DNA from 3 places in the Neobittarella massiliensis (ex Bilen et al. 2018) genome. Region 2 is predicted to be linked to each of the others. Evidence: predicted binding sites of a transcription regulator. Region 2 holds the regulator's gene; each other region holds the start of a gene.
What was found. Region 2 encodes NrdR, which represses ribonucleotide reductase genes. Its sites were predicted from a motif close to CACNANATNTNGTG; they were not measured.

Region 1: the regulator NrdR is predicted to act here: its motif matches at 1,192-1,205, upstream of H8K20_RS09475 (anaerobic ribonucleoside triphosphate reductase).
Region 3: the regulator NrdR is predicted to act here: its motif matches at 3,484-3,497, upstream of H8K20_RS09515 (vitamin B12-dependent ribonucleotide reductase).

The regions. Positions count from the first base shown of each region.
Region 1 is NZ_JACOGI010000002.1:70,685-76,058, reverse strand. It holds gene H8K20_RS09480 (4Fe-4S double cluster binding domain-containing protein) at 199-861, opposite strand; gene H8K20_RS09475 (anaerobic ribonucleoside triphosphate reductase) at 1,431-3,707, shown strand; gene nrdD (anaerobic ribonucleoside-triphosphate reductase) at 3,896-4,066, shown strand; gene H8K20_RS09465 (carbohydrate kinase family protein) at 4,403-5,323, shown strand.
Region 2 is NZ_JACOGI010000001.1:1,036,145-1,041,518, reverse strand. It holds gene H8K20_RS04790 (spore germination protein) at 1-1,399, opposite strand, end outside; gene H8K20_RS04785 (DUF421 domain-containing protein) at 1,531-2,208, shown strand; gene H8K20_RS04780 (DUF4363 family protein) at 2,221-2,598, shown strand; gene nrdR (transcriptional regulator NrdR) at 2,681-3,142, opposite strand; gene secF (protein translocase subunit SecF) at 3,294-4,250, opposite strand; gene H8K20_RS04765 (preprotein translocase subunit SecD) at 4,240-5,374, opposite strand, start outside.
Region 3 is NZ_JACOGI010000002.1:81,173-86,546, forward strand. It holds gene H8K20_RS09510 (class I SAM-dependent methyltransferase) at 119-964, shown strand; gene H8K20_RS09515 (vitamin B12-dependent ribonucleotide reductase) at 1,069-3,384, opposite strand; gene H8K20_RS09520 (helix-turn-helix domain-containing protein) at 3,809-4,153, opposite strand; gene nifJ (pyruvate:ferredoxin (flavodoxin) oxidoreductase) at 4,353-5,374, opposite strand, start outside.

The DNA of each region.
Region 1 (5,374 bases), on a different contig from region 2:
CCCCACACCGATACCCTGGATGTCTTTTTGCGTTGGGCGGCGGTGCTCTTACCAATATTTGTATGCATTTTGGCCGCCGTGGGCGTTTGTTATAGATGGAAGAAAAAACACACCCACCGGCGGTAAGACCCCTTTTGACAAAAAGGAAGAGGAGGACGGTATATCCTCCTCTTCCTTTTTAGAGACTGGCAGATATGGCTAGTGATGCCCCCCCTTGGGACACACCCGCATGCAGATGCCGCAGACCGCGCCGCGGCCGATGTGCTGGAAGGCGCGCTTCATGTGCTGGCTACAGGCGGCGGGATCGAACATCTCTTCGCGGCAGCGCACCTCGTTCCAGTTTTTGCCCAAAATGGCCAGCGCCGGGCAGGCCTGCTGGCAGATCGTGCAGCTGCCGCAGCTCTCGCCGGTGGGGCGGGGCGGCGTATCCAGCGCGGGGCAGTCGCAAAACAGGGTGCCCAGGCGCACCCGCGGGCCGTACTGGTGATGGATGAACAAACAGCTTTTGCCGATGTAGCCCGCCCCAGCCATGCAGGCCACCTTTTTGTGGGAGTAGCGACCCTGGTAGCTGGAGCCGGGCAGATTGACGCTCTGGGAGGCGCCGATGGGGATATACCGGTAGCCGTGTTGCCCCAGCAGCAGACCGATACGCAGCAGGCAGTGGTCGATATAGGCGTTGACGGTGCGATAGTGGTGAAAGTAGGAGTGGGTGGGAGCGCCGTCGATCTCGTCGACGATGGCATTGGACAGCGGCACGGCAATGCTGACTGCATAGGGGGTGCCGGGCATATCGGGCACGGTGACGAATTCTGCCCCCGCCAGCCCCAGCTGGCGGCAGAGCGCCTGTATTTTTTCTCGCATGATGATACCTCGCAAAAAACATGGATCGCTGTGGCCATCTGTAAATAGCGCACAGCCGTGATCGACCTCATTTATATACTTTCGACAGGCTTCGCCGGACGCATTTTGAGACCTGCCGCGCGGGTAAAAAAAATTTTAAAGAGACCCCTACACTGGATATTGTGGTCTGATACACAGTATAAAATTTTTGCGTACCACTGTAAAGCAAAGTGGCAAAAACCGCATGGATATGGGAAACAAGAGTAAATAAGTATACATTCTATCTGTATTTATTTTTTGTAATATTACATTTTGTATATCTCACTTTCACAAAAGCTTGCTTTGCAGCAACACAATATATAGTGGTCCAAATAAAAAACACCTACTAATTATAGGATTTTCCTGTTGACATCCCCTGAGGGTTGGCTTAAAATAATGCTAGCACAGACCGATCTGCATGTCGTGGCTACTTTGCGTGGTGGTCACGGTATTTTTTCGCAGTCGTTCCCCTGGCTATTTTGCTTATCGACCGGCTGGCTGCCGGTGCACAGTATGTGATATAGAATGGTACTACAAAAGGAGACAGCGACATGATCGAGACCATTGTGAAGAGAGACGGGCGCACGGTCCGCTTTGACAGCGATAAGATCGCCAACGCCATCTTTCTGGCCGCCGCACAGCTGGGCGGGCAGGACTACCAGACGGCCAAGGAGCTGGCCGGCATGGTGGAGCAGTACCTGGAGGGGGAACTGCACAACACCTCTCCCACAGTGGAGGACATTCAGGACGCGGTGGAGAAAGTACTGGTGGACCAGGGGCACGCCCGCACCGCCAAAGAGTACATTTTGTACCGGGCCGAGCGCAGCAAGGTGCGGGAGATGAACTCGCGCCTGATGAAGGTGTATGAGGACCTGACCTTTCAGGACGCGGCGGAAAACGACATCAAGCGCGAGAACGCCAACATCGACGGCGACACCGCCATGGGCACCATGCTCAAGTACGGCTCGGAGGGGGCCAAGCGCTTTTACGAGATGTTTATTCTCGACCCCGAGCACGCGCAGGCCCACATCAAGGGCGATATCCACATCCACGATATGGATTTTTACACACTGACCACCACCTGCTGCCAGATCGACCTGGATAAGCTGTTTACCGGCGGTTTTTCTACCGGACACGGCCACCTGCGTGAGCCCAACGACATTCAATCCTACGCGGCGCTGGCCTGCATCGCCATCCAGTCTAACCAAAACGACCAGCACGGCGGCCAGTCGATCCCCAACTTTGACTATGCGCTGGCCAAAGGCGTGATCAAGACCTATAACCGGCTGTACCGGCAGAACCTGGGTAAGTGCCTGGAGCTGCTGGCCGACCTGCCCGACGGGCAGCAGGCCGCCGCAGCGGTGCTGGATAAGCTGCAAAAGGCCGGTTTTGCCCCGGCGCTGGAAGACGCCGAGGGCTTTGAAGATGCGCTGAAGGCGGCGCTGCAAGACGGCATTTGCAGTGCCGAGACCGCCGCGACGGTAGCTGCACACACCAAGACCTACGCGGTGAAAGAGACCCGCCGCGCCTGCTACCAGGCCATGGAGGCGCTGGTACACAACTTAAACACCATGCATTCGCGCGCCGGGGCACAGATCCCGTTTAGCTCGATCAACTACGGCATGGACGTGAGCCCCGAGGGCCGGCTGGTCATCGAGAGTGTGCTGCTGGCCACCGAGAAGGGGCTGGGCAACGGCGAGACCCCCATCTTCCCCATCCACATCTTCAAGGTAAAAGAAGGGGTGAACTACAACCCCGGCGACCCCAACTACGATCTGTTCAAGCTGGCCTGCAAGGTATCGGCCAAGCGGCTGTTCCCCAACTTCTCGTTCTTGGACGCACCGTTCAACGCCATGTACTATAAGCCCGGCCACCCGGAGACCGAGATCGGCTACATGGGCTGCCGCACGCGGGTGATGGCCAACAACTACGACCCCGAGCGGGAGATCGTGAGCGGGCGGGGAAACCTGTCATTCACCTCGATCAACCTGCCGCGCATCGCCATAAAATCCCACGGCGACATCGACTGGTTCTTTGAGGAGCTGGACCGCAAGATCGACCTGGTCATCGACCAGCTCAACCACCGCTTTAAGATCCAGTGCCAGAAAAAAGTGAAGAACTACCCCTTCCTGATGGGGCAGGGGGTATGGATCGACTCGGAGAAGCTGGGGCCGGAGGACACGGTGGGCGAGGTGCTCAAACACGGTACCCTGACTATTGGCTTTATCGGTCTGGCCGAGTGCCTGAAAGCGCTGATCGGCGCCCACCACGGCGAGAGCAAAGAGGCCCAGAACCTGGGGCTGGAGATCATCGGGTTTATGCGCAAGCGCTGTGACACCGAGAGTAAGCGTACCGGGCTCAACTACTCGCTGATCGGCACCCCGGCCGAGGGGCTGTCGGGCCGGTTCGTGCGCATCGACCGCGAGGTGTACGGCGAGATACCCGGTGTGACCGACCGCGACTACTACACCAACAGCTTCCACATTCCAGTGTATTTTCCCATCGGCGCCTTTGACAAGATAAGGCTGGAGGCCCCGTACCACAATCTGACCAACGGCGGCCACATCTCGTATGTGGAGCTGGACGGCGACCCCCTGCAGAACCTGGACGCCTTTGAGCAGATCGTGCGCTGTATGAAAGAGGCGGGCATCGGCTACGGGTCGATCAACCACCCGGTAGACCGCGACCCGATCTGCGGCTATACCGGCATCATCGGCGACGTGTGTCCCCGCTGCGGCCGGCGTGAGGGGGAGGGGATCAGCCCCGAAAAGCTCAGGGAGCTGCAGCGCCAGTACCCCGGGGTGCCCCAGTTCGTGGGCATTGAATAGACAGAAGGAGCGGCACTGGCGACAACACCACGCACACATGAACACCGGCATCAACGCCTACACAAGCACCGGGCCGACTGCCGAGCGCGCAGCCGCGCACCGCGAAGATAGACATACACTTTTTATAAGCAGCAAACAGGAGACCGTACAGGGCCTGGGGCCCTGCCGCGACCAGGGAGGTAACGACTATGGCACAGAAAACCGCGACCAATGAAAAATACATCGGCGAAGGGGTGGGCTTTGAGCGCATCCGCCGCATCACCGGCTATTTGGTGGGCACCATGGACCACTGGAACAACGCCAAGCGCGCCGAGGAGCACGACCGGGTAAAACACGACGTGCAGATGCAGAAGCTGTAAGCGCAGATGCCGCTTGAGAGAGCGCCTGACTGAGCCCCGCCCGGGGCCGGCCGGGCGCTCTTTTTTTGCCGGGTGACAGGACATAGAAAAGAGCGACTAAAAATGCCGCACCTTTCACAAAAAAAGCAGGGGAACAGACGGGGTGGCAGCCGCTTTTTTGTGCACTATAGCGCATGTGGCCGGCGGGTGTCTGTAGCCTTTAACAATGTGAGAAAAAGGCCTTGCAAAAGGATTTATGGCAGCTTATAGTAGGGATATGACCGACACACAGCGGGGTGGGGTTTCTCTCCCGCGCTGTTTTTTATGTAGCGGCAGGACTTTGGAGGAGGTTTTTATATGGATTATATCGTAGCTGGCATCACCATCACCAACGACGTGGTGTTCGCCGACGGCACCAAGAGCGACTGCCACCTGGGCGGGGCCATCTTTGCCCTGGAAGGGGTGCGGCTGTTTACCGACAATGTGCTGTACGTCTCGAACGTGGGACCTGACTTTGAGAAGTATTACGGCCAGTGGATGGACGACAACAACCTGAAGCGCGACGGTCTCTCTGACGTGTTGGAGCACACCCACTACAACATCGTCAAGTACTATCCCGACGGCCAGTACTACGAGTACTCCATCTACGGGGAGGAATTTTCCAAGCGCAACCGCGAAAAGACCGACATTACCGGCGAACAGATACTGGCGGTGTGCAAAGGCGCCAAAGCCATGTATCTGGACTGCCACGAGAGCGAGCCGGTCATGGCCCATCTGGGGGACATTCGCGCCACCGGCTGCAAGATCATGTGGGAGCCCCCCTCGAACATGCTGATAAAGCCCGAGCTGCGGCAGAAGGCCTGGGAGATCATCGACCAGGTGGACATGTACACCATGAACAAGCCCGAGTCGTTTGCGCTGTTCGGCGTAGAGACCGAGGAGGAAGTGCTGGAAAAACTGCTGGCCTACGGCAAGCCCTGTTTTTACCGGGTGGGCTCGAAGGGCTCGTACATGGTGGCCGACGGCAAATACGCCTTTGCCCCCAGCATAGATGTGGGCGAGTTCGTAGACCAGACCGGCTGCGGAAACTGCTCTACCGCCGCCTCGATGTACGCCTGGTTCGAGGGCAACGACCACCTGATGACCTGCATCATGTCGAACCTGGCCGCCGCCTACAACCTGCTGCAGTACGGCCCCTACCCCAAGACCACCGCCGAGACCAGCGCCCACATTATGGAGCTGGCTCACAAGTACTACGACGAGCTGAAGGACAAGTAGACCTCTGTTTGCAAAACATGAGAGGACCGGCCATTTTTGCGGCCGGTCCTT
Region 2 (5,374 bases):
GCCGCCACCCAACGCGAAAAAATACATCCCGAAATACCGAGTGCCCAAACGGCGAGATGGGGCTGGTATAGGGGATACCGAAGGTGTTGATGGAACACAGATTTAACAGCAGCACCACCAGCCCCAGCGAGATGCCGTAAATGCCTAGCAGTCCGCCCAGTAAAATAAAGGCGAATTTTAAAATGATGACCGGCTCGTACAAGTTGGGCACCACAAAAGAGCTCACCGCTGTCAGCGCCACGATCAGCACCATCGGCGTACCTACCAGCCCGGTCGATACCGCTGCATCGCCGATGACGATAGCCCCCACGATGCTCACCGCGTGGCCTATAGCCTTAGGCAACCGCAGCCCAGCTTCCCGCATGATCTCAAATACCACATGGATGATGAGCGCCTCCACCATCAGCGGGAACGGCGTGTTTTTCTGTGCCTCGATAATGTTTTGCAAAAGCTCCCGATGGATCAGTTCCGGGTGATGGGTCACCACCGCCACATAGCTGCCCGGCAGCAAAAAACTGATGAGAAAGGCAAAGAATTTTAAACAGCGGATGAACGAGGCATAGTAGGGCCGCTGGGTGTAGTCGTCCATCGACTGAAAATTCTCCGAAAACAGGTATGGCGCCACCAGCGCAAACGGGGTGCCGTCAACAATGATGCCCACCCGGCCCTCCATGATCTTGCCGCACAGCGTATCCGGCCGCTCAGTGCTGCCCACCCCCGAAAACAGCGACACCGAGTGCCGGTCTAAAAATGGGGTGATATAGCCGCTGTCCAGGATAGCCTCCAGCTTTACCGAGGCCAGGCGCCGCCGCAGCTTTTTCAGTACCGCCGGGCTGGCCTTGTCGGTCAGGTAAACCAAAAACACATCGGTCTTTGATTTAGTGCCCAGAGAGAGGTACTCAAATTTTAAGGTGGGGCTCTTCATGCGGCGACGCACCAGCGTCAAGTTGATGCGCGCCGCCTCCACAAAACCCTCGCGAGAGCCGCGCATGTTCTGCTCCCCCGACGGCTCCGACACCGAGCGAAAGTTAAACCCCTGCACCCCCATGGCAATACCTTTGTCACAGCCATCGATGAGCAGTACCGCAAAGCCAGACATCATAAACTGCATCACCTCGTCGGTGGTCAGTACGATCTTCTGGTCGGCGGCCAGATAATCGGCCGTCGTCAGCTCCACATATAGCTGTTGGGCACTGGGGTATACCTGATCCCGGTACTCCCGCAGCGGCTCTATGATCAGCTCGGCCAGCGTACTGATGCTCACCATCCCCTCACAGATGAGCAGCTCACAGCGAAAACCGCCCAACTGCAGCGGCTTATTGATAAAATCAGAAGAGTTCTGCATAGCAGCACGCATCGATACGATGTTTTTCGTTATGTCGGTCGACAGTCGATCCATCCTATATCACCTCGCCTGGTAGTGTAGACGAAAAGCACGCGGCTCATACAGCGGCAGCCGCGCCCGCCCACCGCCAAATATCAGGTGCATAATCTATTCGGCGGCAGCCGATACTAGCTGCAGGTGATGTTATGTTAGTATTGATCATACGCACGACCATACTTTATCTGGTGATCGTGGTAGCTCTGCGGCTGATGGGCAAACGGCAGATCAGTGAGCTGCAGCCGTCCGAACTGGTGACGACACTGCTCATTTCCAACATCGTGTCTCTGCCCATCGAGAACACCGATATCCCGCTCCTGGCCGGCATCCTGCCTATCCTGCTCATTATCTGTTTCGAAGTGTTCCTCTCCTTTTTCTCCCTCAAGAGCCGCGGCTTTCGCAAATTGGTGACCGGGTCGCCAGTGGTGGTCATCCGTGAGGGAAAAATCGTCCAGCAAGAGCTCAAAACACTGCGCATGACAGTAGAAGACCTGATGGAAGAGCTGCGCCTCAAAGATATCTTTAAACTGGAAGACGTCTACTACGCCATTGTCGAGACCAACGGGCAAATGAGCGTACTGCCCCGCTACTGTGTCACCCCCGTCAACAACAAAGACATGCAGCTTCAGGGCAGCGACGACTCCCCGGACATCGTGCTGGTGAGCGATGGAAAAATGCTCTACCACAACATGCAGGAGATCGGGGTCTCCTCCGACTTTATCCTCGAAAAAGCCGGTGCCAGCAACTGCCGGGTCGAAGACATTTTTCTCTTGACCTGCGACGACCACCGCAATATCAAACTGGTCAAAAAAGAGCAGGTAAAGTAAGGAGGTACACCAATGAAGCGCATACTGATCTCGCTGCTCATCTTTTTGGGTTGTGTGGCCATCGCAGTTACCTCCACCACAATTCTCACCCAAAAGTACGAAAAGCTCAGCGAGGAGCTCGATGACGTGGTGCTGCTGGCCCAGTCCGAGGACGAATCGCTGTACCGGCAAAACGAAAAACTCCTCAAGACATGGGAGGAGTGCAAGCCCACTATCAGCCTGTTCATCAACCGCAAATACGCCGAGGAACTGGCTACCTCCATCTACAAAATGCAGGGCTATCTCGAAAAGGGAGACTATGCCCTTTATCTGGGCGAGACGTACTCCCTTAAATCCAGTCTCGATCACATCTTAAAAGGCGACAACATGTCTCTCGAGATATTTACCTGATCGCCAACTAAAAAAGAGAGCGAAACTACCGGCTGACTCGCCGGTAGTTTCGCTCTCTTTTGCTCTTTTTTAATCCGTAAAACTACTTCTGGCTCTTCTCCCGCAGTGCCTGCAGCTCGGCCATAAAGGTATCGATATCACGAAACTGCCGATAGACCGAGGCAAAGCGCACATAGGCCACTTCGTCGATGTCCTTGAGTTTTTGCATCACACATTCGCCGATCTCGGTAGAGGTCACTTCCCTCTTCATCGAATTTAAAAAGCTGTTCTCGATCTCAGCCACCAGATTTTCCAGCTGGACCAGCGCAATGGGCCGCTTTTCACAGGCATGGACCAGCCCGTCGAGCAGCTTGGCGCGGCTGAAAAGCTCTCGCGACTTGTCCTTTTTGATCACCATCAGCGGCAGACTCTCCACCACCTCGTAGGTAGTAAAACGGTTGTGGCAGCTTAGGCACTCCCGGCGTCGGCGTATCTTCTCGCCGTCGTCGGTGGGGCGCGAGTCGATCACCTTGCTCTCGGGGTGGGCGCAATACGGGCATTTCATGGCGGGTAAGCATCCTTTCCGGGCAGCCGGCAGGCCAGTTGTCCAGTTTTTAATAAGAAAACCATATGCGACTATTATAACACGCGGCGTGTCCCCACGTAAACAATAAAAGAGAAGTGCTGTACGTAGACGGCACTTCTCTTTTATATAGCTATTTCTTTTTGGCTTTGGGAGCCAGCTTTTCCGCTGCTTTTTTCTTGGCTTTGTGCTCCTGCCAGGTTACCCACAGCGGGCCGCTGATGCACACGCTCGAGTACAGGCCCGAGATCATACCGATGATCATGGGGAAAGCAAAGGTAAAGATCGAGTCCACACCGTAGATCAGAGCGATGATACACACAATGACCATTGCGGTCACTGTAGTGATGGTGGTGTTTACTGTGCGGGTCATAGTCTGGTTGATGCTCAGGTTCACCCGCTCGGCAACAGACATCGATCTGTGTATGCGACTGTTCTCGCGGATGCGGTCATAGATCACGATAGTCGCATTGATGGAGTAGCCCAAAATAGTCAGCACCACGGCGATAAAGCTGTCGTTGAGCGGTATGCGGCACAGCACGAACACCGCAAAGATCACGAACACATCGTGCATCAGCGCCACGACCGACATAACACCAGCCGACCAGCCGCCGATCTTGCGAAAGCGGAAAGCGATGTAGAGGATCATCAAAATAGCGCCCACCGCCACCGCGGCGATACACTTGATAAAGAACTCACTGCCCATTGAGGCGCTCACCGAGTTGATGGACTCCTGCTGGATGTTGTTGTCGGGAAATTTCTCCTGCAGCGTCTGCAGCGCCGCCTCTACCTTGTCGGCCTTCACATTCTTTTTGGCCCCCAAGGTGACGATGATGTTGTCTTTCTTGGTGACGGTATTTTCCGACAGCTGGGTCTTCAGCTGTGCGTCCAGCGCCGCCGAGAGCTCTTTGGCAAAGGCGCTCTCGTCCAGCTCGCCGTCAAACGAGTAGGTGATGATAGAGCCGCCGGTAAACTGGATGTCCATCTTCACCCCAAAGATCAGGGCAAAGACCACCGTAAAGACGACGATGAGGGATGAGATGGCAAAGAATATCTTCTTCTTTCCCACGATATCGAGATTACGCTTCATCTTTTTTACCTCCAAACAGCCATTTTTTATCAAAACACCTAAACTTGGAGAGCGAGCGGACCATCAGCCGCGAGGCGGTCACGCCCATGATGAAGTTCATAACCACACCCACCAGCAGCGTGTAGCCAAACGAGTAGATGGCGCCGGTGATAGCTGAGGGGAAGAACTGGAAGATGGGGTTTAGCAATTTGGCAAACAGGCTCGACGGCGGGCCAAAAGCACCCATCAAGATCACCGCCACGATGACCATGGTGATGTTGCTGTCAAAAATAGCCGAAAAACTGTTTTTAAAACCAGAGGTGACAGCCGCCCCCACCGATTTGCCCGCGCGTATCTCCTCTTTGATGCGCTCGGAGGTGACGATGTTGGTGTCTACGCCCATACCCACCGCCAAAATGATACCGGCAATACCCGGCAGAGTCAGCGTAAAGCTGGGGAACGGTCCAAAATAGCCCGATACGGCGGCAAAGGCGCCCGCCACCTGCCCCACCAGAGCGATGCAGGCCACCACGCCCGGCAGCCGATATACAGCGATCATAAAGATGCACACCGCCACAAAGGCGATACCGCAGGCCAGTAGCATCGCGTCTTTGGCGCCCATGCCCAGGGTCGGGTTGATGGAGTTATAGTTGTCGGCAGTAAGAGCAAAAGGCAGCGCGCCGGCATTGATCTTGTCGGCTAAGTCCTTGGCGGTCTCGGCTGTAAAGTTGCCCGAGATGGTGGCCACCCCGTTGGGGATCTCCTCGTTTACCGCCGGCGCGCTGATGCGGGTGTTATCGAGCCAGATCGAGATCTGCCCCACACCGGCCAGTTTTTTCGTGGCGGCGGCAAACTTCTCCTTGCCGCTGTCATTGAGCTCCAGCTGTACCACGATCTCCTGATTGTTGGGGTTCTGGCCGGCCTTGGCGCTCTTCACGTCCGAGCCGGTGAGGATGATATTCTCCGCCGTCACCCCGGTGGGGTTGCCGCTCGAATCGCGGTTGTCCCCCTCACGGAAAGTGAGCTCGGCCGTCTCGCCCAGCTCCTTGATGGCCGCCTCGGGGTTAAAATCGGTCTCGTCGTCTTTCCAGGGAAAACGCACGATGATGCGCTGATTCTGGTAGTCGGTGTAGACCTCGTTGTCG
Region 3 (5,374 bases), on a different contig from region 2:
TTTCTAAAAATGTGTGGAATACTGGTCCGGCACAGGTCGTATACGCGTAAATACCCCTTTAAAATAGTCCCCAAATAGCTCCAGAACTCTGTTTTTTGGGGTCATGGAGGTGTAAAAGATGGATCTAAGGCTCGTTTTTGACCAGATAGCAGAGGATTACGACCGGCAGCGGCCGCTGTATACCGCGCAGATGTTTGCCGATATCCTGCAATTTTGCGGCCCCGACAACAAGGGCCAACAGGCGCTGGAGATCGGTATCGGCACCGGGCAAGCCACTCGGCCCTTTTTACAGGCCGGCTGCCGGGTCACCGCCGTCGAGCTGGGCGCACACATGGCGGCGGTAGCCAGAAAAAAATACGCCGCCTACCCCAATTTGCAGGTGCTGCAGGCCGATTTCGAGACGGTCGACCTGCAGCTTGGCCGGTACGATCTCATCTATTCCGCCTCGGCTTTCCAGTGGATAGACCCAGAGATCGGCTTTCCCAAGGTGTATGCGCTGCTTCGGGCGGGCGGTGTCTTTGCCCGCTTTGGCCACGCGCTCTACCGCCTGCCACAATATGCCCCGCTCACCGCCGCCATGGACGCGGTGTATGAAAAATATCGCCCTCAATTTTACGCCGACCCCAAAATATCGCTCGATAAGGTCCACCCGCAGTACCGGCAGGTGCTCACTTCTCTGCAGCCGCCTGTCCCCGACCAGAAGAGTCCGGCGATCAGTTTTGCCGATCAGCTGGCCGCCCACGGCTTTACGAGCATCACCTACAAGACCTACCAGCAGGTGCTAAATTACGATGCCGACAGCTATGTCGCCCTGCTCGCCACCAACTGCGACCAGCTCTCGCTGCCAGCAAAAACAAAACAGGCCTTTGCCGCCGAGATACGCGACATCATCCAGCGTCATGGTGGCCGTTACGCCCTGAGCGATACCATCAAACTCTATTTGGCGAAAAAGCCCAGTCGGTAAAAAGTATCAGTACCTATTAAAAGCAAAAAAATGCGCTGTGAACGACCTGTTCACAGCGCATTTTTACAGTTTATTCATAAATTTGAGTCGCTAGGAACACCGGTTCAGCCACACTTGGAGAAACCGCAGTTGCGGCAGACCACGCAACCGCCCTCATGTTCCAGCGCGCTGCCGCAGTCCGGGCAGGTGCGCAGTGCGTGGGACGGCAGCGCATAGCCGTCCTGCCGCTCAATAAATCCCTGGTCCGAGGGCTTTACTTTCTGGGGCGGCGTCACCGATGAGCTGGGGATGATCTGGCCCCCCTCAGCCCCACCGTTTTTAATGAACTGGTCCACTTTCTTGACCACTTTAGCAATAGCATCCGGGCAGGAAGTGCAGCTCATCCCCTGCTGGCGGATGGTCGACGGGCAGCGGATACCCTTGAGCTGGTCGATGATCTCGTCCACCGATATGCCCGAGCGCAGGGCAATAGAGGTCAGCCGTGCCGTCGCCTCCGACTGAGAGGGGCAGCCGCCGGCTTTGCCGGTATTGGTGAACACCTCCACAATGCCGTCTTTGTCGTAATTTACGGTAATGTACAGGTTCCCACAGCCGATCTTCATTCGCTCGGTAAAGCCTGTCACCACCTCCGGCCGTGGCCGCGGACCGATCTCGGTAGGCAGCTGGGGCAGTGGTGCAGCGGCGGGAGCAGCCGGCTGAGAGCCGTCTTTTACCTTGCCGATATTGAGCACCTGGTTGTCACGGCTGCCGTCGCGGTAGATGGTCACCCCTTTGCAGCCCAGCCGGTAGGCCAGCATATACACCTGGGCTACATCTTCTAGCGTGGCGCTGTTGGAGAAGTTGACCGTTTTCGATACGGCGTTGTCGGTGTACTCTTGAAATGCCGACTGCATCTTCACGTGGTACTCCGGTGTCACGTCGTGGGCGCACACGAATACGTCGCGGATATCCGCCGGGATCTCCTCGATGTGGGCGATGGTCCCCTCTTTAGAGATCTTGCGCATCAGCTCGTCAGAGTACAGCCCCCGCTGGATGAGCCGTTCCTTTAAGATGGGGTTTACTTCGATGAGTTCGGTCTTGTCCATCACGTTGCGAATGAACACATAGGCAAATACCGGCTCTACTCCGCTGGAGCAGCCGCCGATGATCGACAGCGTGCCGGTGGGGGCGATGGTGGTGATGGTTCCGTTGCGCAGCGGCGCCTGGTCTTTATAGATGCTCTGGCTAAACAGCGGGAATGGGCCGCGCACCTTGGCCAGTTCCTGGCTGGCCAAATGCCCCTGCTCGTTGATAAAGCGCATCACTTCCCGGGCCATCTGCACGCCTTCATCCGAACTGTACGAGATGCCCATGTACAGCAGCATGTCGGCAAAGCCCATTACGCCCAGGCCGATCTTGCGGGTGGCCTTGGTCACCTCATCGATCTTGTCGATGGGGTATTTATTCACGTCGATAACATTATCTAAAAAGTGAACTGCCGCGTGTACGGTGGCTTTTAATTTGTCGTAGTCGACCCGGTAGCGGCCGTCCTCCCCCTTTTTGAGCATCTTCACCAGGTTGATAGAACCCAGGTTGCAGCTCTCATAGGGCAAAAGCGGTTGCTCTCCGCAGGGGTTGGTGCTCTCGATCTCGCCCTGTGCGGGCACTACATTGTCTCGGTTGAGCCGGTCTAAAAAAATGATGCCGGGCTCGCCGTTGTGCCAGGCGCCCTCGACGATCTTGTCAAATACCAGCTTGGCATTCTGGTGGCCCACTACCTTTTTGGTAGAGGGGTCGATCAAGTCGTAGTCGCCGCCGGCAATGACCGCCGCCATAAAATCCTCGGTAATGCCCACCGAGATGTTGAAGTTGGTGATGTCGGCGTTGTCTTTTTTGCAGTCTATAAAAGACAGGATATCCGGGTGGTCCACCCGCAGGATGCCCATGTTGGCCCCCCGCCGGGTGCCGCCCTGTTTCACCGCCTCGGTGGCCATATTGAATACCCGCATAAAGCTGATGGGCCCCGACGCCACCCCGCCGGTAGAATTTACGGTGCTGCCGTTGGGCCGCAGCCGCGAAAAGCTAAAGCCGGTGCCGCCGCCCGACTTGTGTATCAGCGCCGCCTGCTTGATGGCCTCGAAGATATCTTCCATCGAGTCGGCCACCGGCAGCACGAAACAAGCCGACAACTGCCCCAACGGCCGCCCCGCATTCATCAGCGTGGGCGAGTTGGGCAAGAACTCCAGCTCGGTCATCATGTGGTAAAATTTGTCGGCCAGGGCCGCTACATCGGCCTCACGGTCGTACTGCAGGTCGGCGGCGGCTATGGCTTTGGCCACCCGGTGAAACATTCCGTCCACCGTCTCGGTGACTGCTCCTTCCTCATCGCGGATCAGGTACCGCCGCTCCAGTACCGTCTGGGCGTTTTTAGAAACTGACATGCTCTTTTTTCCCTCTTCCTCTATGTGGTATTATATCGCGGCGGCTGCCCGCCAACTAAATCAGCACGCTGCATTCATCATGCAAAATTCAGCATGTAACACTATATATTGTATCACTGCGACCCTATCAACGCAATATATTTGAAAATACTGTAGTGACGATATTTGTTGGGCAGGTTTGGGCAAGTTTGGGCAGGTATACTTATTTTCTATGCGATATGCGCCACGCCGATAAAAGTATGTCGCGACACCGTCCTAGATAGGCATTTTTATCGGCTGCAGCCAGATGGTTTGTAGCTTTCCCGCATTGGAGTGGTACGGTATCCTTGTCTAAATACAGCGCCAAAAAAGAGCGCTGGAACAGTCTGCCTGTCCGGCGCTCTTTTTTACAGGGTCCAGCAGTGCAGCACCTCTCGGTACCTATTCACGGCTTTTCTATATCCAGTAGCTTGCACACCGCCGGCTGCATCTTTGGCAGCGCGCGGTACTGTTTGAGCAGTCGCTGCTCCGCGGCGGTCAGCGCCGGACCGGAGATGGGCGGTTGCGGCAGTGTCGGCGACTGTAACGCCGCCAGGGGCAGCTGCAGCCCGGCGCAGATTTTTTGCAGGTTATCCAGCGCAGCGCCCCCCACCCCGCTTTTCAAGATCGAGAGCAGCGTGGAGTACGGCATGCCGATCTGTGCGGCAAAGCTCTTTACGGTCATTCCCCGCTGGGCGATACCTTCCCGGATCACCGCGCTGCGGTCCTGGTTATCGATCGTTTCTCTCATCTCCGTTGCCCCTCTCTGCAGAGCGCCCGCTTCGGGCACTGCCGGCTTTTTGTGCAGTGTTTACCGCTCCAGTATAAAGAGTATAGCACAGCGGCAGTAAGCGGTGCAAACAGCCAGTAACTGGTGCAAAACGCCAAGCTGCCCCAGCACAAAAAAGGCCGGAGACCGAAGTCTCCGACCTTTTTATAGATGATGTAGATTACTCTACGTCGTACAGTTTAGACAGTTTCAGCAGATGCTCGTACTTGTCGGCTGCAAACTTCTCGGCTTTCTCGAACAGGTCCTCGGCCCGATCCGGGAAAGAGCGGGTCAGCGAGGTGTAGCGGACCTCATTCTTGATGAAGTCGCCGTAGTTGGCAGTGGGGGCCTTGCTGTCCAGCTGGAACGGGTTCTTGCCCTGTGCTTTCAGGCGGGGATCAAAGCGGAACAGGTGCCAGTAACCGGCCTGAACAGCGTTTTTGATCTCGGCCTGGGCATTGACCAGACCACCGCGGATACCGTGGTTGATGCAGGGGGCATAACCGATGACCAGCGAGGGGCCGTTGTAGCTCTCGGCCTCGACGATGGCTTTCATGCACTGGTTGTAGTCGGCGCCCATACCGACCTGGGCCACGTACACATAGCCGTAGCTCATGGCGATGGCAGCCAGATCTTTTTGTTTGATCTCTTTGCCGGCCGCAGCGAACTGCGCCACAGCGCCGGTGGGGGTGGCCTTAGAGGACTGGCCGCCGGTGTTGGAGTACACCTCGGTGTTGAACACCATGATGTTCACGTCCTCGCCGGAAGCGATCACGTGGTCCAGACCGCCGAAACCGATGTCGTAGGCCCAGCCGTCACCGCCGAAGATCCAGATGGATTTCTTGGCCAGGAAGTCTTTGTCCTCCAGGATGGCTTTGGCGGCGTCAGAGCCGTCTTTCTCCAGCTCACAGACCAATTTCTCGGTCGCGGCCTTGTTGGCATTGCCGTCGTCCACGGTGGACAGGTACTCCTCGCAGGCGGTTTTCAGGTCGCCGGTGGCGTCTTTGCACAGAGCGCACACATCGGCGATCAGGTGGCTGCGCAGGGTAGCTTGAGCCAGGTACATGCCGTAGCCGTACTCAGCGTTGTCCTCAAACAGCGAGTTGCCCCAGGAAGGACCTTTGCCCTCTTTGTTGGTGGTGTACGGGGTAGAGGGCGAGCTGCCGCCCCAGATGGAGGAGCAGCCAGTGGCGTTGGCGATGT